DNA from 3 places in the Arthrobacter sp. NPDC092385 genome. Region 3 is predicted to be linked to each of the others. Evidence: riboswitches for the same ligand, from Rfam matches in the RefSeq annotation. Region 3 holds a riboswitch; each other region holds the start of a gene.
What was found. A riboswitch is a leader RNA that binds a small molecule or an ion and turns the genes downstream of it on or off. The one in region 3 is predicted to bind cyclic di-GMP.
Positions count from the first base shown of each region.

Region 1 (9,873 bases), on a different contig from region 3:
GGCCGCGCTGCCCGCCCGTCCCGGCTAGCCCCGGGCCAGGATCTCCACACTCGGCATCAGGAACACGCCGCCGTCCGCGCGCGCCCATCGGCGCCACCCCTCGGCCAGGCGGTCGAGGGTCTGCTGATCGGCGAGGCCGCGCTCGAGCGTCTGCTCGGCGAAGGCCGAGTGCAGCACGCGCTCCGCCCAGGATCCGGCATGGGAACGCCGGTCCTCGGCGGTCGCGTAGATCCAGTTCGACGACGAGACCTCGACATCGGCGAACCCGGCCTCCGCAGCCCAGCCGGGAAGCCTCCGGCCGGCGTCGGGCTCCCCGCGATTGCCGCGCGCCAGCGTGCCGTAGAGTTCCCGCCACTCATCGAGCTCACCGACGGCGGGATACCAGGTCATCGCGCCGAAGTCCGCTTCGCGGACGGCCACGATACCGCCGGGCCGTACCACCCGGCGCATCTCGCGAAGCGCGGCCACGGGATCGGCGAGGTGCTGCAGGAGCTGGTGGGCGTGGACGACGTCGAAGGACTCGTCGGCCGCGTCGAGGTCATACACGTTGCCCTCGCGGAACTCGACGTTCGCCACGTCGGCGTGGGCTTCGGAGGCCTGCGCCACGACGTCCGCCGAGCTGTCGATGCCGAGGACCGATCCGGGTGTGACGATGTCGGCGAATCCGGCCGTGATGCTGCCCGGGCCGCAGCCGAGGTCCAGCAGGTCCAGGCCGGCCTCGAGGAGCGGTTCGAGATAGGCGGCCGAGGACGCGACGGTGCGCGACGCATGCGCCGCCGTCACGCTCGGGTGGTGTCCGTGGGAGTAGACCTCGTCGTTCATGTCTCGAAGGCTAGCCTGTTGCAGGCCCGTCAGTCAGCGGCGGCGTCGTCCCGCGCCTCATTCTTGGCGGCGATCGTGGCGTCCGTTACCTTCCGCAGCATGTCCCGCAGGAGTGCCAGCTGTTCCTCCGGGTACTCGTCCAGGACGGCGCTGATGTGGCGCGCGAGCGGTGCGAACAGCATGGCCCCCGTGGTGCGTGCCTTCTCCGTCATCTCGAGGTGGACCTGCCGACGGTCCACCTCGCTGCGCCGTCGGGTGACATGACCTGCGGAATCGAGGCGGTCGACGAGCGCGGTCGTCGCGGGCGAGCTCAGGTTCAACTCCTCGCGAAGGAGCCCGGGGGTCACTGTGAGGCCGGCGCGTGCGGCACCGATCATGATGCTCAGCGCGTGGAGGTCCGTCCGGTGGAGGCTGTCGCGCTCGCTGGCGACGTCGACATAGCGGTCCGTCTCGACCGTGAACTGCTGCATGAGCGCCATGAGCTCGTCCCTCGCGGCCATGATCCCTCACCTTCTTCGCCTTCAGTTTAGGTCTGTTCCCATTATCTCCATGATAGATATACTTTTCGGTAGAGATATTGAGGAAAGGCACGGAGGACATGAAGAACACCTGGTTGAGGGTCCTGCTGCCCGTCGTCGTCGTGCTGATCTGGCTGGTCGGCGCAGCGGTGGGTGGCCCCACGTTCGGCAGGCTCGAGGAGGTCTCGAGCAATGACCAGGCATCGTTCCTCCCCGCGAGCGCGGAATCGACGGAGGCGGGCGAACTCCAGCAGCAGTTCAGCGATTCCGATGCGATTCCCGCGGTCATCGTGGCCGAGTCCGGGTCTCCGATCGATCCGCGCGACCTCGGTGCGTACGAGGACCTCGGCGCCACACTCGGCGGGGTCGAGGGCCTCGAGCCCCCCGCCGAGGGAGCCCCCGCCGTCGCAGGGCCCATCCCGTCCGAGGACGGCTTCGCGGTCCAGTACATCGCGTTCGTCTCCTCGGACGCCGAGCTCGCCGAGGTCGTCACGGAGCTGCGCGCGGTCCTGGCGGACGAACTGCCCGACGGCGTGACCGGCTACGTCACCGGTCCGGCGGGCTTCACGAACGACCTGGTGGAGGCCTTCGGCGGGATCGACGGCATCTTGCTCGGTGTGGCGCTCGGCGCGGTGTTCGTCATCCTCCTCGCCGTCTACCGCTCCATCGTGCTGCCGTTCCTCGTGCTCCTGACCTCGGTGTTCGCGCTCGCCACGTCGATCCTGCTGGTCTTCGGCTTCGCGAAGCTGGACTGGATCCAGCTCAGCGGCCAGAGCCAGGGCATCCTGTCCATCCTCGTGATCGGGGCGGCAACGGACTACGCGCTGCTGCTCGTCGCCCGGTTCCGCGAAGCGCTGGGGGAGAACGAGACGAGGTGGGAGGCCATGCGCGTGGCGTTCCGCGGGTCGGTGGAGCCGATCCTGGCCTCCGGGGCGACAGTGATCCTCGGCCTGCTCTGCCTGCTGTTCTCGGACCTCAACTCGAACAAGAGCCTCGGGCCGATCGCCGCGATCGGCATCGTGTTCTCACTCGCAGCAGCGCTGACCCTCCTCCCGGCGCTCCTGCTGCTCTTCGGCCGCGCAGCCTTCTGGCCGCTGCGTCCGCGCTTCAGCCCGGAGGCCGCGGCCGGCATCACGCCGCACCACGGAAGGCACGCGGCACACACCGGAGCCGGAGCCGAGACGGGGCTGGAGAGGCTCAGGGGGATCTGGAAGCGAGTCGCCCTTCTGGTGGCCCTGCGTCCTCGAGCGGTATGGATCGCATCGCTCCTCCTCCTCGTCGCCGGTGCGCTCGGCCTCACCCAGCTGCAGGCCAGCGGCGTGCCGCAGTCCGCCCTGATCCTGGCGCCGTCGAACGCCGTCGACGGCCAGGAGGCGCTCGGTCGTCACTTCGACGCCGGATCGGGCAGCCCGGTCTACGTCGTCGCACCCGAGGCCGAGCAGGAGGCCGCCCTGGGCGTCGTCACGGCCCAGGAGGGCATCTCCGATGCGACCGTGACCACCGATTCGAGCGGCGCGGCCGTCGTCGAGGACGGCCGGGTGCTGATCAGCGGGACGCTCGAGTACCAGGCGGACTCCGAGCAGGCTGAGGACGTGGTGCGGGACCTGCGCGCCGCACTCGACGACGCCGGCCCCGACGCGCTGGTGGGCGGCGTCACGGCGGTGGCGATCGACACGAACGACACGGCGCTCGCCGACCTCGTCAGGATCATCCCGATCGTGCTGCTCGTCATCCTCGTGGTGCTGATCATCCTGCTGCGCTCGGTGCTCGCGCCGTTGCTCCTCGTGGCCAGTGTGGCGCTCTCGAATGCGACGGCGCTGGGCGTCTCCGCACTGGTGTTCAACGGGATCTTCGGGTTCGAGGGCGCGGACGCCTCGGTGCCGCTGTTCGCCTTCGTGTTCCTCGTGGCGCTCGGCGTGGACTACAACATCTTCCTCATGACCCGCGTGCGTGAGGAATCGCTGCGGATCGGCACGAGGCCCGGCATCCTCCGCGGGCTCGGCGTCACCGGTGGGGTCATCACCTCGGCCGGCGTCGTGCTGGCGGCGACCTTCGCGGCACTGGGAGTCATCCCCATCCTGTTCCTCGCGCAGATCGCGTTCATCGTCGCGTTCGGTGTCCTGCTGGATACCGTGCTGGTCCGCTCGCTGCTGATCCCGGCCCTCGCGTACGACATCGGGCCGAAGATCTGGTGGCCCTCGAAGCTCGGCAGGGTGCCCTCGCCACGGTGACTCGCCGAGGGCGGGGCCTCGAGCCGGCATCGGCTGCCCGCTCGTACGGCGGGGCGCCCCCGCTCGCCGGAGCCGCGGGCTCGAGCGGCGCGGGCACGGGGTGGAGCAGACTGTCGCTACGCTCGAGGGTATGAATGAACTCGCCGCTTTTCTGGACGCCCGAATCTCGGAGGACGAGAAAGCCGCCCGCGTCGGTAATCTCCCCGAGGAAGTGTGGGGAGCCCGCGGCTGGTACGACCCGGAGCGTGTCCTCGCGGAGTGCCGGTCCAAGCGGCGGATCATGGACTACGCGAGTGCCGGACTCGATGAGGCCGAGGGGCTGGCCGTCCTGCGGCTGGTAGCGCTGCCGTGGTCGGGTCACAGCGATTTCAGGGCCGCGTGGAAGGCCTAGGGCCACCGGACGCCGGTTCCGTGTAAGCCCTCCCGCCGTCCTTCCACAAGCTTTGCGCAAGAAGCGGTCGATACTGTCCCGCGATCTTCCGCCGTCGTTACCCTTGGGATGTGCCCATCCATTCGACTCCGGTAGATCCTGCCCAGCACCAGGGCGGCGGGGCGGCACACCCTGAGAGCGAGGCCCTGCCGGGTGCGGGCGCGTCCGGGACGGCGGCGCCGCTCCTCGATCCGGGGGTGCTCAGGGACATGGAGGGTGACTTCGCGGACCCGTCGGTGGTCGGGAGGTTCGCCCGCGACTTCTCCTCGACGCTCGAGCAGAAGATCGACCGGCTCGACCAGCGGATGCGAGCGGGAGATGCGAGCGGGACGGAGGACGCCGTCCTCAGCGTGACGACGTCGGCGGCCATGGCGGGTGCAGTCCGCCTGGGCCACGCAGCGCTCGCGACGCAGCGGCTCATCGCCACCGATGGCCTGGACGGCGCCCGGCGTTCGATGCCCCTGCTCCGCGCGTGCGCTGCCGATACCATCCATGCGCTGCAGGACCTGTATCCGGAACGGCCCTCGGAGTAGGCCGCTAGCGTGGGGCGGAGCGTCGGGGCATGATGCGGAAGCCGACCCCGCGCACCGTGGTGATCAGGTCGGGGTCTCCCTCGCTGCGGGCGAGTTTCTGGCGGAGGTTGGCGATATGCACCTCGATGGCGCGTTCGTCCGTGCGGCTGACGAAGTTGTACCCGCGGTAGTCGCCGCCGCGCGAGACGCGCACCAGTTCCTCCTTGGTCCGTACGGCGCCGTTGCTCCTCATCAGCTCGTGCAGCAGGTTGAACTCCGTCTTCGTGAGCGGCAGTTCCGCGCCGGAACAGGTCGCCGTGCGGGCCTCGCTGTCCACCACGAGGTTTCCGTTGCGCAGGAGGGTGTCGGAGCCTTCCCGGGGGCCGCTGCCGGCGCTGGGGCCCTGTGCGGCCACGGCGGGCGGGGCGGGCTGGGCTTGCGGATGGGCGGGGAGAAGGCGGGGGCGGCGGAGCATCGCATCGATGCGGGCCCTCAACTCGCGCGGGCGGAACGGCTTCACCACGTAGTCGTCCGCCCCGGCCTGCAGGGCGGTGAGGATGTCCGTCTCGTCGGCGCGACCGCTCAGGACGATCACGTAGCAGTCGGTGGTGGAGCGAAGCCGCCTCAGCACCTCGTAGCCGTCGATATCAGGCAGCCCGATGTCCAGGGTGACCACCACCGGGTGCTGCTGCCGGACGACATCGACGCCCTCCCGGCCCGTGGCAGCGACGCTCACCTGGAAGCCCCCCTGCTCGAGGACGGCGCAGACGAGGTTGCGGATGTCGAGATCGTCCTCGATGACGACGGCGGCCCGGCGCTCACCGGCAGGAAGGCTACTCATGGCCTGACGTCCCGTAGTGGCGCCGCAGCGCGCTCCAGGCGACTGGTGACGAGTGCCCCCGTACTGGCGGAACGCCCGGGGCGGAGACTGTATGGAATTGACCTGTCCTGGGCATACTCCGTGGACCTGTTCCCTTCGGCGGCCCGGCTGACCGCGTGGGTCCCGTGGCTTTGCGTCCCCGGCTTGCACCGGGTTTGCCATTGTCGGCGAGCGGCTGCTCGCCCGACGATACTAGCAATCTTGCCTGACACTTCAAGGACAGGACGTGTCGCGGCGGCGGGGGACTCTGCTGCGGCCCTGTCCACACCGTCACCTCGTCCCCGAGGCGGGCTGTCGCAGGAGGGCCGATGCGCGGCGCACCGCGTCGTCGACGGCCGCGAGCGCCGCCGAACCGTGGCGCCATTGCTGCCAGTACAACGGCACATCGACGTAGCCGTCCGGGTCCAGCGCGGTGAAGCCCCGTCCAGCGGGTTCATGCCCGAGCTCCAGCTCGGACACGAGCCCCCATCCCATGCCGAGGCGGATCGCTTCGGCGAACTCCTGCGCCGCCGGGACGTAGTGGCGGGGCGGGTCGAGGGCGCGGCGCGTCCGTGAACGGAGGTACTGGTCCTGGAGGTCGTCCCTGCGGTCGAAGACGATCACCGGGGCCTCACCGAGCTGCTCCGGTGTCGCGCCTCCACGGAACCACGCCTGGTGGAACTCGCGGGTGCAGACCGGGACGTAGCGCATGATGCCGAGGGAATGGGAGGAACACCCCTGCACGGGCTCGGCCACGGAGGTGATCGCGGCGGCAGCGGCCCCGCTGCGGAGCAGTTCGAGGGAGTACTCCTGGTCCTCCCGCAGCACCTCGACCTGCAGGGTCGCGGCGACCGGGGCCAGCGCGGGCAGCACCCAGGTGTGCAACGAGTCCCCGTTGACCACGATGGTGATGCGTGGGCGCTGCCCCTCGCCGCTCGCGTCGAGCTCCGCCGCGAGCTCCGCCGAGAGCAGCTCGAGCTGTCTCGCGAAGCGGACGATCGCCTCACCGGTCTCCGTGGGGCGCAGCGGGCGGGTCCTGGTGATGACAGGGCGGCCGACGGCGATCTCGAGCGATCGGATGCGCTGGCTGACAGCCGACGGGGTGACCGAGAGCGCGGCCGCCGCAGCCTCGAAGCTGCCCTCGCCCACAATGGCGGCGAGCGCCTTTGCCTGGGCGGGCTCGACGTGCTTCATAAGTACGTCTTACCATGCTGAAGAACCTTTAGCTGGCCTGAACCGCCGCCGGATCCTAGGTTGGTGGGGTGATCACCACCGCTGCCACCGGCCTCGCTGCAGGCCTGACCCTCATCGTCGCCATCGGTTCGCAGAACGCCTTCGTCCTGCGGCAGGGGCTTCTCCGGTCCCATGTCCTCCTGGTCGTGGTGGTGTGCGCCGTCTCCGACCTCGTGCTGATCGCGCTCGGCGTCGGCGGACTGGGCGTGGCCATCGAGCAGGCACCCGTGCTCCTCGAGGTGGTCCGGTGGGCGGGTGCGGCGTTCCTCGGCGGATACGCCGTTCTCGCGGCGCGGCGGGCGCTTCGGGGCGAGCACCTCGAGACCGCCGGCGGTCGCGCCACGTCGTGGAAGACGGCCCTCGGGACATGCCTGGCCCTGACGTGGCTCAATCCCCACGTGTACCTCGACACGGTGCTGCTGCTGGGGTCCCTCGCGAGTACGCACGGGTCGGAGGGGAAGTGGTGGTTCGCTGCCGGGGCGGGCCTCGGCAGTATCGTCTGGTTCACGGCTCTCGGTGCCGGGGCCCGTTTCCTGGCCCCCCTCTTCACGCGGCCCTGGGCCTGGCGGGTCCTGGACGCGCTGATCGCCGTCGTCATGCTCCTCCTCGCGGTGATGCTCGTCGCCCGGTAGCCGGAGGCCGGCCTCACAGCCCCGGCATCGGCAGGGCAGGGAATCGTTCCTGCCCGGCGCGTCGGCGTGCTCCCCGCAGCGGCTGCTACTGCTCGCCGTTGGCGCGTTCCTCGATCCAGTCCGTCGCCGCGTCGGACAAGAAGACGCCGTCGGGCCCGCGCTCGCCCATCCACCAGGAATCCGCGGCGATGAGGCCACCCGCGCGGCTGATATCGGCGACGACTTCCGGCGTCAGTGCATCCCCGTTGTTGGCGACGAGCCAGTCCCGCGTCTCCGGCATCACGTCGTTCCACCACTGTTCAAGATCCATGCCCGAAGTATGGCAGCCAGCGGTGGCGACATGCTGTCGGTGTCGACGCGCCTCTGCCCGGGCTTGTCCGACACCCCTGGCGCAGACCCACCGGATATCGTTGGGCGTGGACGGAACCAGTGAGGGGGCACTCCGCATGGCATGCAGTGGCTGCGCGACATCTTCGAGACTCGACTTCGAGTTCAGCATGGCTTTCCAGCCCATCTATGATGCGGTTGCCGGTCGCGTGTGGGGCTATGAGGCGTTGGTCCGCGGCCTATCGGGCGAGGGTGCTCTCGAGGTGCTGTCGAAGGTCGGGCCGGAGCAGAAGTACCGCTTCGACCAGGACTGTCGGGTCAAGGCGATCGAACTGGCGTCGCGCCTGTTTCCTGCAGGTGAGGATTTGAAGCTGTCCATCAACTTCATGCCGAACGCAGTCTACGAACCGGCTGCGTGCCTTCGGGCGACGCTGGGTGCAGCCGAGCGGTACAGCTTTCCGACGACGTCCATCATGTTCGAGTTCACGGAGGATGAGGAGGTGACGGACACCGCCCACCTCACGAATATCATCGCCGAGTATCGCAAGCATGGTTTCACCACCGCCATCGACGACTTCGGCGCCGGCCATGCAGGGCTGGGGCTCCTGGTCGAGTTCCAGCCGGACCTGCTCAAGATCGACATGAAGCTCATCCGCGGTGTCGACAGCAGTGCAGCCCGCCAGGCCGTCGTCACCGGCGTCGTGGGCATCGCCGACGAGCTGGGCATCACGGTGCTCGCCGAAGGCGTCGAGACGGAGTCGGAGTTCCTGTTCCTCACGGCGGCCGGCGTCCGCCTGTTCCAGGGATACTGGTTCGCGAAGCCGGCCTTCGAGGCACTTCCGGACGTGCATCGCTGGTCTGCCCCTGACGTCACCGCTGTCGCCTAGCGTTCGGGACGGCGCGGACCTGATCGCGGAGGCGCAGGCGTACCGTGGGCGGATGGCAGCCACCGAATCCCGTCAGCAGCACATCGTGAGCACCCTCGTCGAGGCCCATCAGGACCTCATGGGTGTCGACCCCCTCGCCTTCCGCGCGCGGTTCCGGAAGATGGCTGCGGATCCCTACGCTTTCTACCGCGGGAGTGCGTCCCTGTTCTACACCGACATGGCGGACCTCGAGGACAGCTGGGCGGACGAGCGCACCGGCCGGGTCTGGATCCACGGGGACCTGCATGCCGAGAACTTCGGCACCTACATGAGCAACGAGGGCCGGCTGACCTTCGACGTCAACGATTTCGACGAGGCGTATGTCGGTCACTTCTCCTGGGACCTGCGCCGCTTCGTCGCGTCGCTGACGCTGCTGTGCTGGCAGAAGGCCCTGCCGTCCGAGGCCGTACGGAACCTCGCCCGCACCTACCTCGAGGCGTACCTCGGCCGGGTCGCCGACTACGTGGAGGACGAACAGTCCGCTTTCGCCTTCGGGCTCGAGAATACGGAGGGCCCTATCCACGACGTCCTGCAGCAGGCCCGCGCCGCGCGGCGCACGCGGCTGCTCGACTCGCTCACGCTCATCGAGGACTACGAGCGCCAGTTCCGCGACGACGGCTCGATCAGGACGCTCGACGAGGATGAGCATGCCGAGGTGGCGGCGGCCTTCGAACGCTATCTCGGGACCATCCCCGACAGCGAGCGCTCGCGCCGCCGCGTCTTCTACCGGGTGAAGGGCATCGTGGGCAAGAAGGGCTTCGGGATCGGCAGCGCCGGCCTGCCGACCTACAACGTGCTGATCGAAGGATTCGACGAAGCGCAGGAGAACGACATCATCCTGACGATGAAGCAGTCGAACATCGCCGCTCCGAGCCGGATCGTGGACGACGAGCGCGTCCGCGGCTACTTCGCGGACGACGGGCACCGGGCCGTGATCAGCCAGCGCTCGCTGCAGTCCCACACCGATCCCTTCCTGGGCTACACCACCATCCGCGGCGTCTCGTTCGTGGTGTCCGAACTCTCCCCCTACAAGCGGGACCTCTCCTGGGACGACCTCACGGAGCCGGAGCAGATGCAACCCGTCCTCGAGGCACTGGGCCAGGCCACCGCGAAGATCCACTGCTCCACGGACGAGGACAGCGACCACGACCTGGTGCCGTTCCGCACCGAGACCGCCATCCTCGACGCCGTCGAGCGCTCGCGTTCCGACTTCATCGAGGACATCGTCGAGTTCGGTGAAGCCTACGCGGACACGGTCCGGAAGGATCACGCGCTCTTCGTCGACGCCTTCCGGGAGGGCCTCATCACCGCCGTTCCCGCTACCTGAGGAAAAGGAGTTGAGTCAAGAGGACTCAACTTCGTTTTGATCCTCGGCGCCTCCCC
Region 1 covers NZ_JBIVQL010000001.1:301,222-311,094, forward strand. Annotated here, with positions in the region: gene ACIQCY_RS01520 (methyltransferase domain-containing protein) at 25-822, opposite strand; gene ACIQCY_RS01525 (MarR family winged helix-turn-helix transcriptional regulator) at 852-1,322, opposite strand; gene ACIQCY_RS01530 (MMPL family transporter) at 1,421-3,571, shown strand; gene ACIQCY_RS01535 (DUF6221 family protein) at 3,702-3,962, shown strand; gene ACIQCY_RS01540 (hypothetical protein) at 4,073-4,534, shown strand; gene ACIQCY_RS01545 (response regulator transcription factor) at 4,539-5,354, opposite strand; cyclic di-GMP riboswitch class I at 5,489-5,563, opposite strand; gene ACIQCY_RS01550 (LysR family transcriptional regulator ArgP) at 5,664-6,566, opposite strand; gene ACIQCY_RS01555 (LysE/ArgO family amino acid transporter) at 6,635-7,237, shown strand; gene ACIQCY_RS01560 (hypothetical protein) at 7,323-7,547, opposite strand; gene ACIQCY_RS01565 (EAL domain-containing protein) at 7,735-8,451, shown strand; gene ACIQCY_RS01570 (DUF2252 domain-containing protein) at 8,504-9,817, shown strand.
Region 1: it holds a riboswitch for cyclic di-GMP, as region 3 does, so the genes downstream of both, ACIQCY_RS01545 (response regulator transcription factor) here and ACIQCY_RS06315 (hypothetical protein) in region 3, are expected to answer to the same signal.

Region 2 (9,873 bases), on a different contig from region 3:
GGTCTCCGTGATGATCGGCATCAACGGCACCTGGCGGTGTTTCGACAGCGGAGAGGAGTCCGGGATCGAGGAGTTCCTCGGTCGGTATCGTGCCCTCCTCTCCGGGAGGCCGCGAGGCCGATCCTCCACCCGCATCCAGTGCTGAGCTACCATTGACCGTGATTGAAAAGACCCGCCGCCGCGAGTCTTCCCGGGGCAGAATCATGGACCTGATCCGCTCCAGCGGACCCATCAGTCGCGTGGAACTTGCCGAGAAGACCGGGCTGACCCAGGCCACCATCTCGACCCTCGTGCGCACGCTCCTCACCGAGGACATCATCGTCGAGTCCGGCCGCGGCGAATCGACGGGCGGGAAACCCCGCATGTTCCTCGAGCTCAATCCGGCCTCCCGACTCGGCATCGGAGTGCACATCGGGCAGGACTACATCACGTACATCATCGCCGACCTCCGCGGACATGTAGTCGGCAGGCGCCGCGTCGAGGGTCCGGGCGATACGTCTCCCCTGACGGTGGTCAGCCGGATGACCAGGGATATCGAGGCCCTGATCGCCGACTCGGGCGCGGACCGCAGCAGCATCGTCGGAATGGGAATCGCTACACCCGGTCCTCTCGATCGCACCGCGGGCACCCTGCGCAACGCCCCCTCTCTGGAGACGTGGAGCGATTTCCCGATCCGCCGGGCGTTGGCCTCGACCACCGGGTTCCACTGCGAGTTCGACAACGATGCCACCGCGGCCGCGATCGGGGAGTACTGGCTCGGCGCCACCGAGGGCTACGCGAACTACGCCTCGGTCTACATGGGCTCGGGTATCGGCTCGGGCATCGTCATGGACGGCACCATCTATCAGGGCGTGAGCTCGAACGTCGGCGAGATCGGCCACGTGACGGTCGATGCCAAGGGCCTGCAGTGTCCGTGCGGCAACATCGGATGCCTGGAACTCTATGCGAGCCCGAGGATCGTCGTCGCCCAGGCCGCGGACGCCGCCGCACGGGGTGACCTCGACATCCCTTTGACGGGCGTGATCTCGGAGGACTTCGCCGCCTTGGGCACCGCAGCGATGAAGGGGGATCCGACGGCGCTGCGACTGATACAGGACTCGGCCCACTACGTAGCGAGCGCGGTGATCTCAATGGTGAACCTCCTCGACCTCCAGCTCATCGTCCTCGCCGGGAGCGCCTTCTCGAGTGCCGGCGGCTTCTATGTGGACATCATCAGGGAAGCCCTCTCCCGACGTGCGATGGCGCGGGCGATCCACCCCGTGGAAGTCCGCCTGTCCGTCAACGGCAACGATGCCGCAGCACTCGGTGCGGCAACGCTCGTCCTCCAGGATCGGCTGTCGCCACGAACCCTGCGCTCGGTGTCCTTCGCCTGAGCAGACTCGGCGCCTGCGACGGCACGCCGGATGCTGAGGGCGGCCCTACAGCGTGATCAGGGCGTCGATGATCTCCCAGGTCTCCGTCCGCGTCGTGTAGTCCACCCGCACATCGATCATGCGGATGGTGCCGGTGGCGTCGACCACGACCACCGTGGGGAACGGGATCGCCGCAGTCCGGTCCATGTTGGACCCGGCGACGTCGATTCCGAGCGCGGCCCGGGCGCGCATCGATTCCGCGCTGGGCACGGTCACGATCCCGAGGTGTCCGGCGAGCGCATTTCCCTCGTCCGAGTACAGCGCGAAGTTCAGGCCGGCGTCGCTCGCTGTCCGCAGGGAGATCTCGGGCGCCTGCGGACTGATCGCGATGAGCCGGGTCCCGAAGGCCTCGACGACCGGACGCAGCTCGCGCTGGTAGGTCTGCAGGGCGATGCTGCAGTACGGGCACCACGAGCCGCGATAGAACACGATGATGGCGGCTGCAGCTCCGAGCACGTCACCCAGCCGGGTCCGATGCCCCGTGGTGTCGAACAGGACCGCATCGGGAAGCCTGTCGCCGACGCCTGCGATCCCGCTCGGGAGCCCGGCCCGGCGGAGGTCCTCCTGCTCGCGCGCGAAGACCGCGGCGAGCACCGGACCGACCTGCGCCGCGAAAGTGGAACTGTATTCGTCCACCTGCGCTGCGATGGTATTCGTGAATGCCGGTCTCTGCTTCATTCGTTCCCCTCAAAACCCCCCGGCCACAGGAGCCGTGAACCCGCAGCAGAACCCATTGTGGTCCAGGCCACGGCAGATTCCCAGCACTACGCCCGAGATCGGCGAAACCGATGGCGTGCGGCCGCTCCTACGCCCTGGGTACTCCGTACCTGCGCAAGACCTGCATCAATCCTTCGTCATCCTTCGGCTCGTCCCGAGCTCATGGCGGTAGGCCGCGCCGCACAATGGAAGAGGCCCCGCGATCCGGCGGGGACCAGGACGCCCGGGCAACCGCCCGGCGGACAAGGGCAAACCCGGTGCGAGCCGGAGACGCAAAGCCACGGGACCCCTGCGGTCAGCCGGGCTACCGAACCAGCGAGGCGCCGATCATGCTTCTACTTCCAGGGAAGTCCGCATCCTTTCGCGATGTACGCGGAACCACAGCGCGCCTGCTCCTCCTCGTCACGGCGATGGTCGTCCTGATGGTCGGCCTGGCTCCGCCGCCCGCCCAGGCAGCAGCCACCATCGCACTCAGCAGCACGTCAGGAGCAGCCGGCACCACGGTCACGGTGACGGGCTCCGGCTTCCCCAAGCGGACCAAGGGAACGGTCGTCGCGGGGACCACCCGGGTGGCCATGACCACGACGGCGTCGGGTACGTTCCAGGCCTCGATCGTGGTTGCGGGGTCCGTGACCATCACGGCAACGGCCGGAAGCGCCACTGCGAGCGCGTCCTTCGCCGTCGTCGAACCCGCTCCTGTCTCCACGGAACCCAGGAGCATCCGGTTCGGCGTGGGGACCAACGGCGGCCCGGCGGCCGGCGGAGAGCTCGACGAGGTGGCAGGCATCGCCGGCGAGGCCCCCTCGATCGTGCTCTCCTACAAGGACTTCAACCAGCCCGCACCCATCGCCGAGCTCGATGCCGTCCGCGCCCGTGGCGCGGAGACGCTCCTGACCTGGGAGCCGTGGACGTGGGGAGGCGGCGTCTCGCAGCCCGCCTACTCCCTCGACCGCATCGCGGCGGGCGACTTCGACGCCTATCTGCGCGAATGGGGTATGGCGCTCGGACAATGGGGCCAGCCCGTGTACCTCCGCTTCGCCCACGAGATGAACGGGGACTGGTACCCGTGGGCGGAGGGTGTCAACGGCAACGGTGCGGGCGACTACGTCGCGGCGTACCAGCACGTGCACGATGTCGTGGCATCGACGGGCGCGACGAACATCAGCTGGGTCTGGAACCCGAACGTGCCCTACTGGGGCTCGACGCCCCTGGACCAGCTGTTCCCCGGCGCCGGCTACGTCGATCTCGTGGCCCTCGACGGCTACAACTGGGGTACCTCGCAGTCCTGGAGCACCTGGCAGGAACCCCAGGCGCTGTTCGGGGAGGGCATCGCGCAGCTCCGCCGGCTCGCACCCGGCAAGCCCATCATGATCGCCGAGACGGCTTCCTCGGAACTGGGCGGATCGAAGCCCCAGTGGATCAGCAGCCTCTTCAGCTACGTCTCCGCGCAGCAGGACGTGGTGGCCCTGGTCTGGTTCCACATCAACAAGGAAGCCGACTGGCGCATCAACAGCACCACCGCGTCCGCGGATGCCTTCGCGGCAGGTCTCGCCGCCCGTCGCTGACGTCCGCACGCGCCGGGCACGCACGGACACGCCGGGCACGCACGGGAGGGGCCGGGCACGCCGGGCACGCACGGACACGCCGGGCACGCACAGCACGCACGGGAGGGGCCGGCGGCGTCACCCGGAGGAGGCCCTCAACGGCTGGCAGCGTGGACACCACCAGGTGCGACGGCGGCCGGGGTCGCCGGGTACCTCGCCCCTGACGAGCACCGTGGTCCCGCACCTCAGGCACGGCTTCCCGGCCCGGCCTGCCACCCAGTGCTGCTGGCCCCTGCGCGTGTTCCCCGTGGTGACCTGGTGGGCGTTCGGCTGCAAGGCGGAGAAACGGAGGCATCGGGCCCCGAGAGCCACCAGCGCGGGGACGTCGACGTCCGCCAACGCGGTGTCCGGATGGACGCCGCGGAGGAAGCAGAGCTCGTTGGCCCAGAGGTTCCCGAAACCCGCGATGTTGCGCTGGTCGAGCAGGGCAGCAGCGACGCGCTCCCCCGGGTCCCGGCGGAGCCTGCGGATCGCCTCGTCGGCGGACCAGTCCTCCCGCAGCGGGTCCGGCCCGAGGTGCCCGACGACGTCGGTCTCGCTCCGGGTCGGCAGCAGGTCGACGACGGGGAGGTCGAGTCCGTACGCCGTCGGCCCGTCCTGCACCTCGAGGATCACGCGTGCATCCGGCAGCAGTCTGTGCGGCAGCTTCCTTCCCGCGGCCGTGACGGTCCAGGACCCCTGCATCAACAGGTGCGTGTGGAGTGTCAGTCCGCCGTGGAAACGGGTCAGCAGGTGCTTGCCGTGGGTCGCGTGGTCCGCCACCCGCATACCGTCCAGGACGTCGGTGGCATGGGCCGGAACACGGAGGTCCCCCCGCCTGAGCGTACGGCCGTCGAGTGATCTCCTGAGCCGCGCGGCCAACCGGAAGACGCTGTCGCCCTCGGGCATGCTGCCTCCCCTGTCTGGTCCTCGATCCAGGAGAAGGCTAGCTCCCACCACCGACGCTGGGCCCGCCCGGGGCGGCCCGCGAGGGCAGGGCCCGCGCGATCCGGCTTCCCATGGGCGGTGTCCCCGTCGCGCTGTACAACCACACGGAGCGGGAGGCGAAGAACACCTCGGGGTAGGGCACGGCGGCTTCCGTTATCCACATGCGGTCGATACTATTTCCCTTTGCCGGGTACCGCCCGGCATGCGTGGTCTAGAAGCGGGCCCGGCACCAGTGTCCACGTCGTATCACCGAACAGGCCCCCATGAATACCAGACTGTCGCCGTCCGAGGACTTCCCGGAAGACCTCACCACCCTCGACCTGCCCGAGGTCGAGGTACTGAACAGCAAGCTCCACCGCGAGCTCGACTACGAGTACGCCCGTGATGGCGAGCCGTCCCTGGAGACCGAGATCCGGCACGAGGAAGTAACCGAGGAACTGGACCGCCGCGACCAGCAGCCGGAGTCATCCCCGGTGAGTCCCGACGTCGTCGAATCCGCCCGCCGCTCCTCCTGAGGAACGCACCCCGGCCACCAGGAACAGGCCTGCCACGACCGCGCACGCCAGCATGACGACGGCGGTGGGCACGGGCGAGGACAACCCGAACGCGCCGGTGGCCGGGGCCAGTACTGCCGCGGCGACCATGTTGGACGCACCCAGCACGGAGGCGGCCGTACCCGCACGGAGCCCGTGATGCTCGAGCGCGGTGGCCTGCAGTGCCGGGTTCACCAGGCCGAACGACGTCGTGAACCCCATCACCGGAGCCATGAGCCCCCAGACGCCCAGCTGCGGGGCGAGCCCGACGCTCAGCAGCAGGACGACCGCGCTGATGACCAGGGCCACGGCGCCGATGCGGACCGCGAGGACGGGTGACGTGCGCCGGGCCACGAGCCCGCCGACCTGCGCGCCGACCACCATGAGGGCGCCCTGCGCGCCGAACAGCAGGGCATACCCGGTGGGAGTGAGCCCGAAGACTTCCTGGAGCAGGAAGGCGCTGCCCGCCATGAAGGACATCATCGCGGCGAAGAGGAGCCCGCCCGCCACGGCGACCGAGCGGAACCGGGCGTCCCCCCACAGGTTCCCGTAGTCATTCCGCAGGCGCACGCCCTGCCGCAGCAGGCGGCGGTCCGGCGTGTTGGTCTCGTTCCGCAGCAGGATCACGCCGGCAACGCAGAGCAACACGATGCCGTAGCCGAGGAGCACCCAGAACAGACCCCTCCACCCCACCACCTGCAGGAGCTGGGCGCCGAGTGCGGGCGAGGCGACCACGAAGACGCCCGAGGCGATGGACAGGCGTGCGAGGAATACGAGCAGTTCCTTGCCGCTGTAGAGATCACGGACGATCGCGAGCGCGATCACCGCACACGCCGCCGAGCCCATGCCCTGGAAGGCCCTGCTCGCGATGAGCCATTCCAGGGACGGCGCGAGGGCACAGGAGGCGGTCGCGACGCAGTACACGAGGATCATCACCGCGAGCGGACGGGCCCGTCCGATGGCGTCGGAGAGCGGACCGGAGGTGAGCTGGCCGAGTCCCATCCCGATGAAGGCCCCGGTCAGGGTGAGCTGGACAGCGGATTCATCCGCACCGAACTCCCGTCGGATCGCGGGGAAGGACGGCAGGTACAGGTCCATGGTGAGTGGCCAGATCACCTGCAGCATCGCCAGGGCGGTCACGAGGAGCAGGACGCGCGGGCGGCGTCGCGAGCCGCCGTCGCTCCCTTCGCGGACCGGAACTTCTCGCACCCTCTGTTCCACTGACACCCCTCTGACTTGGATAACGCTTTCCCGTCCCATCATCCTGCACGCTCCGGACGAACGGTAGGGCTGATCGGACGCGCATCCCCTCTACAGCAGGCCCGGCTCGGAAAACTTCCCTCGCCGCTCCCGGCTGCGTGGTCTAGATTCGAATGCATCGCAGTCCACCGAAGGGAGAACGGCATGAAGAACAAACTTGTCTTCACGGCAGGTATGGCCGCTGGCTACGTCCTCGGCACGCGGGCGGGCCGGGAGAGCTATGAGCAGATCAAGACCAGGGCCCAGCAATTCTGGAACAGCCCGAAGGTGCAGGACCGTGTGTCCTCCACCACCGGCACCATCAAGAGCAAGGCCCCCGAGCTTCAGGACTCCCTGAAGGGCGTGCTGAAGAAGCGCGGATCGGGGAGCGACGACGGCGCGAAGGCCCCCCAGGACCCCGGCCTGGACATCGGCGCCAGCGGTGACCTCCCACTGGATGTCCCGCCGGTCGTCACCGCGATGGACACGGGAAGCACCGGGCCCACCGGCCCGAGTGGCGGCGACCCGCGCCACGTCGAGGAGACACCCTTCCAGGCGCAGGATGAGGCAACCCGTCCCGACGTCGGCAGGTAGCGGCACGTAGGGCGGACCGCCAGGCGGAGGAGGGCCCCGGCCGAGCCGGGGCCCTCCTGCGTCCGGCGCAGATCGCGGATCGGCGGCAGTCACACGCCTTCGCTGACCGCCTCCTCCGCCTCCAGGCACACCTCGCAGTCCTCCTCGACGAGCAGGGCGTTGACGGCGACCGCGACCCGGTAGGCATCCCCTGCCGCGGGCACGAGCTGGGCAGCAGGATCCGCGGCGTTGCCGACGGCCCACACCCGCTCCACGGAGGTTCGCCCGATCTCGTCGGTGGACACGCAGCCGTCGTCGCGCATGTCGCACCCGAGGGCGTCGATCAACGGAAGGCCGGCGTCCGCCCCCGGCTCGCAGAACACTGCCGAGCACGGGACCACGGAACCGTCATCGAGGCGGAGCCCCCTGACGGGCCGTGGCGCATCGTCGTCCGCCGGCCCGAACGCGAAACCCTGCACGCGTCCCTCGGCGATGCTGACGCCCCGGTTGCGCAGGCGGCGCTCGTCGTCCTCGGACAGCGACCCGAGCGTGTGCGGGAAGAAGGTGACGTCGTCGGACCACTGGCGGACCAGGAGTGCCTGGTGGATCGAGGTGGGAGAGGACCCCAGCACGCCGAGGGCCTGGTCCCGGACCTCCCAGCCATGGCAGTACGGACACTGCAGCAGGCCGTGCCCCCACGCCTCCCTCGCCCCCGGGACGTCGGGGAGGACATCGCGAAGGCCCGTGGCCAGGACGACGTGCCGCCCCTGGACCGACCCGCCGTCAGCAGTGCCGACCGACCACCCCTCCGGTATCCGCCGCGCCCCCTCGGCACTGGCGTCGACGAATTGGACCCCGTACGGCCCGAGGTCCTGCCGGGCCAGCGCGACGAGCTGCTCCGGAGCGGTTCCGTCCCTCGTGATGAACCCGTAGGCGGCATCGGCCGGAGCGTTCCGCGGCGTGCCCTGATCGATGACAACCACGTTCCGCCGTGCCCGTCCGAGGACGAGCGCCGCGCTCAGGCCCGACACTCCCCCACCCACGATCACGACGTCGTACATTTCCTGCCTGTCCATTCCTCCATCGGACCATGTGGCGCGCTCCCCCGCCGCCCCGAATTGGTGCTTGCGGTCAGGCGACCGGTCCTGTGGGGTCCCGGTCGTCCGCGGGCAGGCCCAACGCGGCGACGAGCGAGGCGAAGCGAGCGTTCCCGGCGAGGTCCTCGACGAGGACGGCCCTGCCGTCGGCGTCGGCCAGGGGAATCCGCCAGTTCGGGTACTCGTCGTTGGTGCCGGGCTGGTTCTGGGTCCGGCGTTCCCCGACGGCGTCGGCGAGGGCTACTCCCAGCAGCACCGACGGGGTCTGGGCGATGAAGGCGTGCAGCGCCTCGACGGTCTGCTGGACACCGGCCGGTTCGTCCGTCAGCAGGTTCCGCTCCCGCAGGAGCGAGAGGAACTTGTCCTGCACGGCGCGGTCCTCGGCCTGTTCCTCCTCCACCGGGCGGCTGAGCAGCCCGAGCTTCTCCCGCAGCACGACATGCTCCCCTGCCAGGTAACCCGCGCTCGGCGGGAGGTCGTGCACGGTCACCGTCGTCAGGCAGCCCGCGCGGTAGGCCTCCGGGAGCAGGGGCCCGTCCTCGTCCTGCTCGAACCAGAGGATCGAGGTGCCGAGGATCCCGCGCTCGGCCAGGTACTCTTGGACGCCCGGCTCGAACACGCCGAGGTCCTCGCCGACCACGATCGCCCCGGCCCGCTCGGCCTCCAGCGCCAGGATGCCGATCAGCGCCCTGTGGTCGTAGTAGACATAGGCGCCCGCCCCCGGCTCCGCTCCCTGCGGGATCCACCACAGCCGGAACAGCCCGAGGATGTGGTCGACCCGGATGCCACCGGCGTGGCGCAGGATGTTGCGGAGCATGTCGCGGAAGGCCGCATACCCTGATGCGGCGAGGCGCTCCGGGTGCCATGGCGGCTGGCTCCAGTCCTGGCCGTGCTGGTTGAACATGTCCGGCGGGGCACCCACGCTGATCCCCGACGCGAGCACGTCCTGCAGCGCCCACGCATCCGCCCCGCTCGGATGGACCCCTACCGCGAGGTCGTGCACCACGCCGATGGACATCCCGGAGCCGGTGGCTTCGAGTTGGGCCTCCTGCAACTGCTCGTCCACGAGCCACTGCAGCCACTCGTGGAACTGCATCCGGGCAGCGTGGCGTTCGGCGAAGGCACGGGCCCCCTCCGAGCCGGGGCGCCCGACGTCCTCCCATTCCGGTGCGCCCGGTGCGAGCGTCTCGGCGAGCGCCGACCACAGCGCGAAGTCGGCCAGGCCCTGGCCCTGGTGGGCACGGTAGGCATCGAAGTCGTGCTGGCGCTGTTCGGGGCGCTCGACGGCGAAGACGAGCTCGAGTGCCTCGAGTTTGGCGGCGTAGGACGCGTCCCGGTCCAGCAGGGTGGTGGCGGTGTTCGCCTCTGCGAAACCTGCGGCGAGCTCAGCGATCCTCGCCCGCGCTGCGGCATCGAGCCGGGCGTACTCCGGGATGTCCTCGATGCGCAGGTAGAGGGGGTGGAAGTAGCGCCGGGTCGTCGGCAGGTAGGGCGACGGTTCCACCGGCGGCACGGGCTCCGCGGCGTGCAGGGGGTTCACCAGCACGAAATCGCCGCCATGGGCCGCGGCGGCCTGCGCGATCGAACCGAGATCGGCGAGGTCGCCGATGCCCCACGAGGCAGAGGAGCGGACGGAGTAGAGCTGGGCCATGAGCCCCCAGGTCCGGTGATCCATGAGCGCCGCCGTCGTGCTCAGCCGATCAGGGGTGACCACCAGGGTCCGGGAGGTCTCCTGCCCGTCCACGCTCGCATGCAGCGTGTGCCAGCCCAG
Region 2 covers NZ_JBIVQL010000001.1:176,100-185,972, reverse strand. Annotated here, with positions in the region: gene ACIQCY_RS00915 (GDSL-type esterase/lipase family protein) at 1-145, shown strand, start outside; gene ACIQCY_RS00910 (ROK family protein) at 159-1,373, shown strand; gene ACIQCY_RS00905 (peroxiredoxin-like family protein) at 1,419-2,090, opposite strand; cyclic di-GMP riboswitch class I at 2,367-2,441, shown strand; gene ACIQCY_RS00900 (glycoside hydrolase family 26 protein) at 2,459-3,694, shown strand; gene ACIQCY_RS00895 (DNA-formamidopyrimidine glycosylase family protein) at 3,812-4,621, opposite strand; gene ACIQCY_RS00890 (hypothetical protein) at 4,659-4,823, opposite strand; gene ACIQCY_RS00885 (hypothetical protein) at 4,924-5,175, shown strand; gene ACIQCY_RS00880 (multidrug effflux MFS transporter) at 5,125-6,402, opposite strand; gene ACIQCY_RS00875 (hypothetical protein) at 6,598-7,026, shown strand; gene ACIQCY_RS00870 (NAD(P)/FAD-dependent oxidoreductase) at 7,116-8,081, opposite strand; gene malQ (4-alpha-glucanotransferase) at 8,137-9,873, opposite strand, start outside.
Region 2: it holds a riboswitch for cyclic di-GMP, as region 3 does, so the genes downstream of both, ACIQCY_RS00900 (glycoside hydrolase family 26 protein) here and ACIQCY_RS06315 (hypothetical protein) in region 3, are expected to answer to the same signal.

Region 3 (9,873 bases):
TCCGCGACATGCACGAAGACCGTGCCCGTCGTCCATCGCAGCAACCACCGGGAGAAACGGTCCCCGTCCTTGAGGCAGAAGAAGGTGAGGACCAGCGCCAACAGCACCGTCACTGTCACGGATCCGACCGTACCGAGGCCGGAGGAGACCTGGGACAGGATCTCGCCGACGTTGTCCTGCAGCCAGGCCAGTGCCGAGGTGAGGAGCTCATCGACGTCCGGGACGGCGAAGGGTAGTGATTCCGCGAGATCGCCGAGGTTTCGCACGTTGTCGACCGCCTGGCTGGAGAGGTCCCGTACCCCGTCCACGGAGAGGGCTGCGGCGGTCCAGCCCACTCCGATCACTGCGGCGAGCAGGCCCAGAACCGAGAGTGCCGCGGCTGCTGCATCGGGCAGGATACGGCGCAGAATCCTGTTGAGGGGCCAGAGTATCGAGGCCAGGAGGAGGGCCAGGACGAGCGGGAGGACGATCACCCACAGGGTGGACAGGAGGTAGATCAGTCCCACGACCGCGATCACGACGATGAGCGCCCGCCCGAGGATGGCGGTGGTCGTCGTCAGGGCCGAGAGCACCGCTCCACGGCGGATCCGGTCCAGCATCGCCTGGGAGGACGTGGCTCCGCGTTGCTCCTCGCCGCCGGCTCCGCGAGGTTCCTGCGCGTCGGTCCCATGACTCATGACGGCGTCACCGAGGCTGCGGTCGGCACGGACCGGCGCTCACGCCACCAGAGCAGGAGCACAAGGGCCGCACCGCCCAGGCATGCGAGCAGCGGCCCCGCCCATGCGTCGCCGGGTGGAAGGAGTGCGCTGCCGTCCTGCCAGGGCCACAGTGCTCGAAGTGAGCCGAGGATCAGCCCCGTGGCGGCCAGGAGGGTTGCGCGCCGATGCGCCCGCAGTAGGTACGCGAGGACCTGGACCACGGAGACGAGTCCGAAAGCCGCACCGGCGCCGAAGAGCGCCAGGTATCCACCGTCGCGTGTGCTGACCGCCTCGAGCGTCGGCTCGTACATGCCGAAGGTCAACAGGATGAAGGAACCCGAGAGTCCGGGGAGGGCCAGGGCACAGACCGCGACCGACCCGCTGAGCGCGACGACCCACCCGGGTGGGTTCTCCACCTCAAGGGACGGCAGAGCCAGCAGGAGGAACACCGCAGCTGCAACGGCAAGCACGACGACGGACCCGCCGAGTCTGGAGATCGCGGTCGAGGGGCCCGCTTCCCGGGCCATGGTGATGGGCACCAGCAGGCTCGCCGACACCATCCCGAGGAACAGGGAACTGGAGATCATCGGCTGCGTGTCGACGAAGGTGTGCAAGGGCTTGGAGAGGATGAACAGGGCGAGAAACATACCGACGGCCAGCGGCAGGACCAGCGCCCACTCGACTCGGGCCAGACGACGTCCTGCGCTGTGGCGGTCACGCTGCACGGCGAGCTGCACCAGACCACCGATGAGGTGATTCGCCGACGCCACCAAGCGGTCGAACACACCCAGGACGAGTGCGACGGTGCCGCCGGAAACCCCCGGGACGAGCTCCACGAGGCCGATCAAAGCTCCGTAGAGCGTGTTGCCGAGCCTTGATCTCATGGCGGGCTGGGTTGGCTGTGTGGCGGTGCGGGAGGAGAATTTCACCGTTTCCACACTAACGACCGTGTTCGGCCGAAGCGCCCGATCGGGGCGACGGTTGCTGTTCCGTGACAGGATCGATGGCCGACCGTGACCCAGCGAGGAAGTCGAGAGCCCGCCCCCTGCGTCCCGGCCGGCGCCCAGCGGGGCTGCTAGCGGGTCACGCCGACCGCACCGTCTCCTATCGCTGCGCTCGGGATCGAGCGCGCTGGAGCAGAAGCAGGACGGCCGACGCAACCAGCACGATCAGCCCGATATAGAGCAGGAACTTCAGTGTCTCGACGGCGACCCCGACGATCAGGAGGACGAGAGCGACAAGGGCCAGGACAATCAACAGGGATCTCATCTACCCAGTATGGCCGAGTCGGTCGGTCGGTCGGCCGTCGGAGGCCAGGCAGGCTCCGAGGCCGCCGGTAAGCAGAAGCCGGGCGGGAAGCAGTGGGACCCCACTGATTCCTGATGGTGCTCGAACCGGGCAACGAGACCAGGAGCGGCCCGATGTGACGGAGGAACGCGTGTCACACTAAGAGGATGATCCGAACGATGTCGCTTCGATCGCAGCTGTTCTTCCTGCAGTTGGCCATCGTGCTCGTCATCGTCGCCGTGGCAGGGTCCACGGCCGTCGCCATGCAGCGGCTGCAGATCCGCGAGCAGTACGAGGACCGCATGGTCGGCGTCGCCCAGTCGGTGGCGCAGCTGCCCTCCGTCGTCGAGGCGTTCGACCAGGCGGATCCGAGCGCGACGATCCAGCCGATCGCCGACCTCATCCGCCAGTCCACGGGCGTGACCTACGTCGTCGTCACGGACGAGGACGGCATCCGCTACTCCCACCCGAACCCCGACCTCATCGGGGCGCTCGTCTCCACCGATCCGTCCATCCCCCTCTCCGGGGACATCTTCGTGGGCACGCAGACAGGGACGCTCGGCGAATCCTGGCGCGTCAAGGTGCCCATCTACGGCGACGACGGCGGCATCATCGGTACCGCATCCGTCGGCACGCTGGAGTCCGAACTGGACGCCGACCTCTACGAGGACCTCCCCCGCCTGCTGGCCTGGCTGATCGTCGCCGCGCTCGTCGGTTCCGCCGGGGCAATCTGGATCTCCCGGCTCGTGTGGCGCCGCATCTACCGCCTCGAGCCCGAGCAGATCGCCTCCCTCCTCGAGACGCGCGACGCCATGATCCACGGCATCAGTGAGGGCATGGTCGCCGTCGACGAGCACCACCGGATAGCACTCCTCAACGACGAGGCGAAGAGGCTCCTGGGCCTCGGCGACGCAGCGACGGGCCGGCCGGCGGCCGACGTGATGGAGCCCGCCCTCGCCCGTCTCCTGACCGACCCCGCCGACACCGACGAGACCGTCCTGTCCGGCGAACGTGTGCTCCTCGCCCGCACGTCCGATGCCCTGGTGGACGGCACGCGCGTGGGGCGCGTCATGATCCTCCGTGACCGCACCGAGCTGTACCAGCTGCTCACCGACCTCGACGGCGAACGAGACGCCACGCAGGCGTTGCGGGCGCAGGCGCACGAGTTCGCCAACCGCATGCACACCATCTCCGGGCTGCTCGAGCTGGGCCGCACGGAGCAGGCCGTCGACTTCATCTCGCGGTCGGGGCACGGCGGCTCGCTGGTCTCGGGATCCATAGCGCCGGGCATCAAGGACCCCGACGCCGCGAGCCTGCTCATGACCAAGAGCACCATCGCCTCCGAGAAGGGCATCACGCTCAGGACCGACGACACGTCGACACTCGATCCGGACGGCACGACCGACGTCGTCACCATCCTCGGCATCCTCATCGACAATGCGATGGAAGCCGTGACCGGGAGCGGTCGCGCCGACGGCCAGGTCCTCGTCCAGCTGGACACCGCCGACGACGCCGTGCGCGTCACGGTGTCCGACAACGGCCCCGGTGTCGCACCGGAGGACATCGACGGCATCTTCTCCTCCGGCTACTCGACGAAGGACGGCGGCTCCACCGGGACGCGGGGTTTCGGCCTCGCCCTGGTGGACCGGATAGCGCGGCGCCGCTCCGGGCACGTCGTCGTCGACGATTCCGGCCTGGGCGGCGCCGAGTTCACCGTCTGGCTCGCGCCGTCGCTCCTCGACGTCCCCCGTTCCACCCTGCAGGTGCCATGACCGACGCGACGCATTCCTCCGCTCCCGCGCCGATCCCCACCCTGGTGGTCGACGACGACCACCAGGTCGCCGGCATCCACACCGGGTTCCTGCTCGCCCACGGGGCGTTCGACGTCGTCGGCGCAGCGCACACGGGCGCGCGGGCGCTCGAACTCGTGGAGGACCTGCGGCCCCGGCTCGTGCTGCTTGACATCCACTTGCCGGACATGACGGGGATCGAGGTGCTGCGCGCCCTGCGGAACCGGCCGGGCGAGCCCCTCGACGTCATCGCCATCACCGCTGCCCGCGAGCTCGAGACGGTGCGGGCCGCTGTTGCGGGCGGGGTCCTGCACTATCTCGTGAAGCCCTTCAACGCCGCAGTGCTGAACGAGCGGCTGGACTCCTACGTGGCATACCGGCGCGACCTCGACTCCCACGCCACGGACGGCACCGCGTCGCTGGACCAGGGCAGGATCGACCGGCTCCTGCGCACCGCGGCGGGGACCGGCGCGGGCCGCGGCAGCGCGCCGTCGGGCATTGCCGTGGCCAGGACGGTCACGACGCCGAAGGGACTCTCCGCGCCCACGCTCGACGCCGTCATGCTGGACCTCCGCGGCCACGGGCGCGGGACGTCGGCGTCCGACGTCGCCGAACGGCTCGGCATGGCCCGGGTCAGCGCGAGGCGCTACCTCGAGTTCCTCGTGTCGCGGGGACAGGCGCGGATCGTCCCGCAGTACGGTTCGGCAGGACGTCCCGAGAAGTTCTACGTCTGGACGGGCGACGCGCGGAGCACCTGAGGAATAACCACCGGCCGGGGAGGTTGTGGTGGGAATGACTGAGAACACGACAGACCGGACAGGCGCCAGGCGCAGCACCATCGGCTTCATCGGCAGCGGCAACATCGGCTCGCAACTCGCGCGCCTCGCTGTCGGTCGCGGCGACCAGGTCGTCATGAGCAACTCCCGCGGCCCCGAGACGCTCCAGGACCTCGTCGGAGAACTCGGTGAGGGCGCCCGCGCCGGAAGCGTCGAGGAGGCGGCCGCGGAGGGCGACGTCGTCGTCGTCACCATCCCGCTGAAGGACATCGGCTCCGTTCCCGTGGAGCCGCTCGCCGGGAAGCTCGTCATCGACACCTGCAACTACTACCCCCAGCGCGACGGCCGGATCGCCGAGCTCGACGACGAGAGCACGACGACGAGCGAACTCCTGCAGCGACGCCTCCCGGGCTCCTCGGTGGTGAAGGTGTTCAACAACATCCACTTCGAGCAGCTCACCACCGACGGCACGCCTGCCGGCACCCCCGGCCGGCGGGCCCTGCCGATCGCGGGTGACGACTCCGACGCGAAGCAGGCCGTGGTGGAACTCCTCGACGAATTCGGCTTCGACGCCGTCGACGCCGGGTCCCTCGCGGAGGGCTGGCGCTTCCAGCGCGACACCCCGGGCTACGGCACGGTGCATGACGCGGACGGCATGCGCGAGGCGCTCGGCCAGGCCAGGCGCTACGCCAAGATGCGCTGAGCGGGACCTCCTCGGGAAGCGCTGCCTGGAGCCGGCCGAACAGGCGGGCTACCGGGTTGCGATGACGACCGGCGAGCAGCGCGTCGCGTCGCACACCTGGTATCTCGCGGAGGTGCCCTTCGCGGTCGTCGTGTAACGGCCCGAATTGGCGATGCGGGTCCGCACTCCGTTGGTCAGGAGCGTCACGGTCGAGCCCGTGGCGCCCGTCCAGGTGAGCGTGGTCGAGGTGGCGCTGCGGACCTTCGTGCTCGTCGCGGTCAGGGCGATCGCGGGAGTGGCCGGTGCGGGAGTGGGCGTCGGGGTCGACGTCGGGCTCGGAGTCGGGGTCGGAGTCGGGGTCGAGGTCGGCGTCGGGCTCGGCGTCGGGGTCGTCACCACGGGCCCGGCCCCGGCCGGGATGAAGGAGAAGTCCCGGATGACGACCTTCTCGGGCTTCACATGCGCCGGGTCGCCTCCCCCGCCGCCGGTGACCCAGAGGTTGAAGTGGATCGTCTCGCGGGCCGGCTCGGGCACGTTCTCGCCCTGCTTCACGGTGCGCTTGAGCAGCGTCCCGGAGGAGCCCTCCCCCGCGAAGGTCTCGAAGGTGAGCTTGTTCGGCTCCCAGATCAACCGGTGTGTCAGGACGAGATGGCTGGTGACGTCGAAGATCGCAGTATCGTTGCCGACCCCTGGCGGCTTGCTGGCATCGAACCAGTAGCCGTGGCCCTGGGTGATCGGCCACACCTGGTTGTTGATGCTGCCGCCTCCCCACGAACTGGCCTCGCACAGGTCGATCTCGTTGAAACCGGGCGCCACGGCCGGGTCGTAGGTGAAGAGGCAGCCCCACACCACTTCCTTCTGCAGCGTGGTGAGGTCCTTCTCGATCGTGGTGCTGTAGGTGCCGTAGCCGAAGCCGTGCCGCGTGGTGTTGAACTCCGCGCCGATGGTCGACTCCCCGGTCGGATTGGAGAGGGTCATGGTCACGTGGCCATTGGCGTCCGGGCTACTCACGTTGGCGGCGGCGAACTGCTGGTTGTAGTTCGGGGCGCCGTTCGACCGGCGCTTCTCCCAGTTGAAGCCCTTCCAGGCGAAGTCGCCCACCGGTCCGGGATCTACGGCCAGTGGGGTGGTGTTGGCCGTGACGGGCCCGGGGACCGATGCCATCAGCAGGACGGCCGCCAGGGCGGCGCCCAGGAGTGATCTCCGGCCGCCCGACATCCCTCGGCGGGCACGGGACGACAGGGTCGAAGGAGGCATGGCTGAGACCTTTGCTGTTCGATGGCCCGGCTGACCCCGTGGGTCCCGTGGCTTTGCGTCACCGGTTCGCACCGGTTTTGCCCTTATCGCTGAGCGGGTGCATCCAGCGGTGCCGCTGGTCCTGGTGGCAGGTCCCTCGACACGTCAATCCTCCCGCATGCCCCTTCCGGAAGGACCTTCCATAAGCGCAGGTATTGCTCAATATTGACGCACTCCCGCCGCCCGGCGGACGCCATGCCTCCACTCGGGTACCTTGGTTTAATGCTTCATGGTCCCCGCGGACCCGGTGAGCGTCTCAGTGCGGCCGGCCCGGCGCACACAAGTCACCGCAGCAGTGCCCGCGCGCACGGAAGCAGGAAGTGGAGTGTGCTGAAGCATGGGGATCATGTCACCAGATGATCTGTCCGTCGATGACGGACATCGAGACAAGCAGGACGATTCGTTCGGCGGCCGGACGCTGTTGATCCGGGCGATCGTCCTCGTGACGGCCGTCCTGGGGCTGAACTACATCGCGTGGCGGTGGCTCTATTCGATCAACTGGGACGCCTGGTGGATCGCCATCCCGCTGGTGCTGGCGGAGACCTACTCCCTGATCGACTCCCTGCTCTTCGGCTTCACGGTGTGGAGGTTGCGGAAGCGACAGGCCCCCGAGGCCCCGCCCGGCCTGACCGTGGACGTCTTCATCACCACCTACAACGAGCCGCTGGACCTCGTCCTCACCACCGCACGCGCAGCGAAGAAGATCCGCTACCCGCACAACACCTGGATCCTCGACGACGGCAACCGCGCCGAAGTCCGCGAGGCCGCGGAAGCCGAGGGCATCGGGTGGATCACGCGCTCCGCGGACTGGAAGGACATGCCCCGGCACGCCAAGGCGGGCAACCTGAACAACGCACTCATGTCCACGGACGGCGAGTTCCTCGTCATCCTCGACGCCGACCAGATCCCCGATCCGCTCCTCCTCGACAAGACCCTCGGCTACTTCACCAACGAGAAGATGGCACTGGTGCAGACGCCGCAGGTCTTCATCAACGTGCCGGACTCGGATCCGCTGGGCAGCCAGGCACCGCTGTTCTACGGCCCCATCCAGCAGGGTAAGGACGGGTGGAACGCGGCCTTCTTCTGCGGCTCGAACGCCATCATCCGCCGCGAGGCGCTCATGCAGCTCGGCGTCACGCGCTACGTGACGGAGATCGAACTCGCTCTGCACAAGGCGCTCAAGACCTCGGACAAGGTCATCGCGAGGGCCAAGAAGAACCTGGGCGCGCACAACGAGCGCGTGGGCGAGGCCCTGGACCTCGTGGCGAAGGACCTGCGCAGGGTCCGTCGCCGCCTGCGGAAGGGCGACGGGATCTCCGAGGTCACCTACGAGTTCCAGCAGCGGGTCGTGGCTGTCACCCGCGGACTCGTGGCTGCGGACATCGCGGCCTTCCACGAGGACCTGGCCTCGCTCGAGGACCTCGACATCGAGGGCCTGGAGGCCGGGCTGCAGGACGCTTCCGCCAGCACCCCCGGCCTCGCCGTCGTCGACGACGCCGCGCTCGACCAGCTGGCGCAGCGCTCGTGGTCCCCGCTCGCCGCGATCGACGCCGTCCGCGTCCTGATCGAATCGGTCAACGCCGACCGCAGTGGCGAGGCGCAGGCCGTGATGCCGATGGCCACCATCTCCGTCACCGAGGACATGGCCACGTGCATGCGCCTGCATGCGCTCGGCTGGGAATCCGCGTACCACCACGAGAAGCTGGCCGACGGGCTCGCGCCCGAGGATCTCAACTCGATGCTGACCCAGCGCCTGCGCTGGGGCCAGGGGACCATCCAGGTGATGTTCCGCGAGAACCCGTTCGCGCAGAAGGGCCTCACGATCGCCCAGAAGCTGATGTACTGGGCCACCATGTGGAGCTACCTGTCCGGCTTCGCAGCGCTCGTCTACATCGCGGCACCGATCATCTACCTGCTGTTCGGGATCCTGCCGGTCAACTCGATCAGCACCGAGTTCTTCGTGCGGCTGATCCCGTTCCTGCTGGTCAACCAGCTGCTGTTCGCCGTGGTCGGCAAGGGCGTGAAGACGTGGCGCGGGCAGCAGTACTCGCTCGCCCTGTTCCCCGTCTGGATCCGCTCGATCACCTCGGCGTTCGGCAACGTGTACCTCGGGCGGAGCCTCGACTTCGCCGTCACCCCCAAGACCCTGCAGCAGGACAACACGCTGCGGTGGGACCTCGTGAAGCCGCAGCTCTGGGCCATGGGCCTGCTGGTGGCCGCCGTGATCGTCGGCGTCGTCCGCATGCTCATGGGACAGGCGGACATCCTCGGGACGTCCGTCAACATCGTCTGGGTCATTTTCGACCTCGTCATCTTCAGTGTCATCATCGAGGCCGTCCGCTACCGGGGCTACGAGCACTACCAGGCGGACATCGCGAAGGCGAAGGCCCGCCAGGAAGCGAAGGGATGACGGCTCCCCGTCGGGGGCGACAGCAGTGGACGGCATGCCTGACCCTGATGGTGACGCTGGCGCTGGGACTCCTGGCCGGAGTCACGCCGGCACAGGCGACCACGGCCGTCCTGCCCGCCACCACCGCCGAAAACGACCGGACGCCCGTCGAGGATCCGACCGGGCTGACGGAGGGCCGGTACTTCGGGCCCGAGCTCGACTGGTCCGTCGACAACGCCCGCGCGTATGCCGACCGCACCGGGATCACGCCGTCGTTCTTCAGCCGGCCGGTCGCCTACCCGCTCGATGCCGACGCGGAGCGCGACCTGATCGATCTGGTCCGGCAGGAGGCGTCCCTCGGTGCCGTCGCCGTCGTGTCCCTCGAGCCGTCGAAGCCGCTCGCCGAGCTGACGGAGGACGACGCCGATCATCTCGCGGACACGCTCGGGCGCATCAGCGACGAATTCCGCACCGGGTTCTTCCTCCGCTTCGCCCCGGAGATGAACGGCACCTGGTTCAGCTGGGGCCAGCAACCCGACACCTACGTCGAAGCCTTCCGCACCCTGGCCGACGAGGTCCACGCGCGGGTGCCGTCCGCCGCGATGGTCTGGGCGCCGTCGTACGCTGCCGGCTACCCGTTCACCGAGGCCTACGGCGCCGTGGAGGGCCTCGGCTCCGGCACCGTCACCGCCCTCGACACCAATGGCAACGGCCTGATCGACGAGGGCGACGACCCCTACCGGCCCTACTACCCCGGCGACGACGCCGTGGACTGGGTGGGCCTGTCCCTGTACCACTTCGGCAGCTACGAGCAGGGCGCGACCACGGACGCGAAGGGTACGCGCGAGTACTCCGGCGCGATCACGACCTCCGTGCTGCCCGAACCGGGAAAGTTCGCGGACCAGCTCGCGGGCACCTACGGTGCGGCTCCCGGCGCTCCCCGGATCGACTTCGC
Region 3 covers NZ_JBIVQL010000003.1:277,250-287,122, reverse strand. Annotated here, with positions in the region: gene ACIQCY_RS06345 (AI-2E family transporter) at 1-677, opposite strand, end outside; gene ACIQCY_RS06340 (DUF368 domain-containing protein) at 674-1,582, opposite strand; gene ACIQCY_RS06335 (hypothetical protein) at 1,803-1,967, opposite strand; gene ACIQCY_RS06330 (ATP-binding protein) at 2,165-3,757, shown strand; gene ACIQCY_RS06325 (response regulator) at 3,754-4,533, shown strand; gene ACIQCY_RS06320 (NADPH-dependent F420 reductase) at 4,568-5,254, shown strand; gene ACIQCY_RS06315 (hypothetical protein) at 5,303-6,490, opposite strand; cyclic di-GMP riboswitch class I at 6,508-6,582, opposite strand; gene ACIQCY_RS06310 (glycosyltransferase) at 6,876-8,939, shown strand; gene opgC (OpgC domain-containing protein) at 8,936-9,873, shown strand, end outside.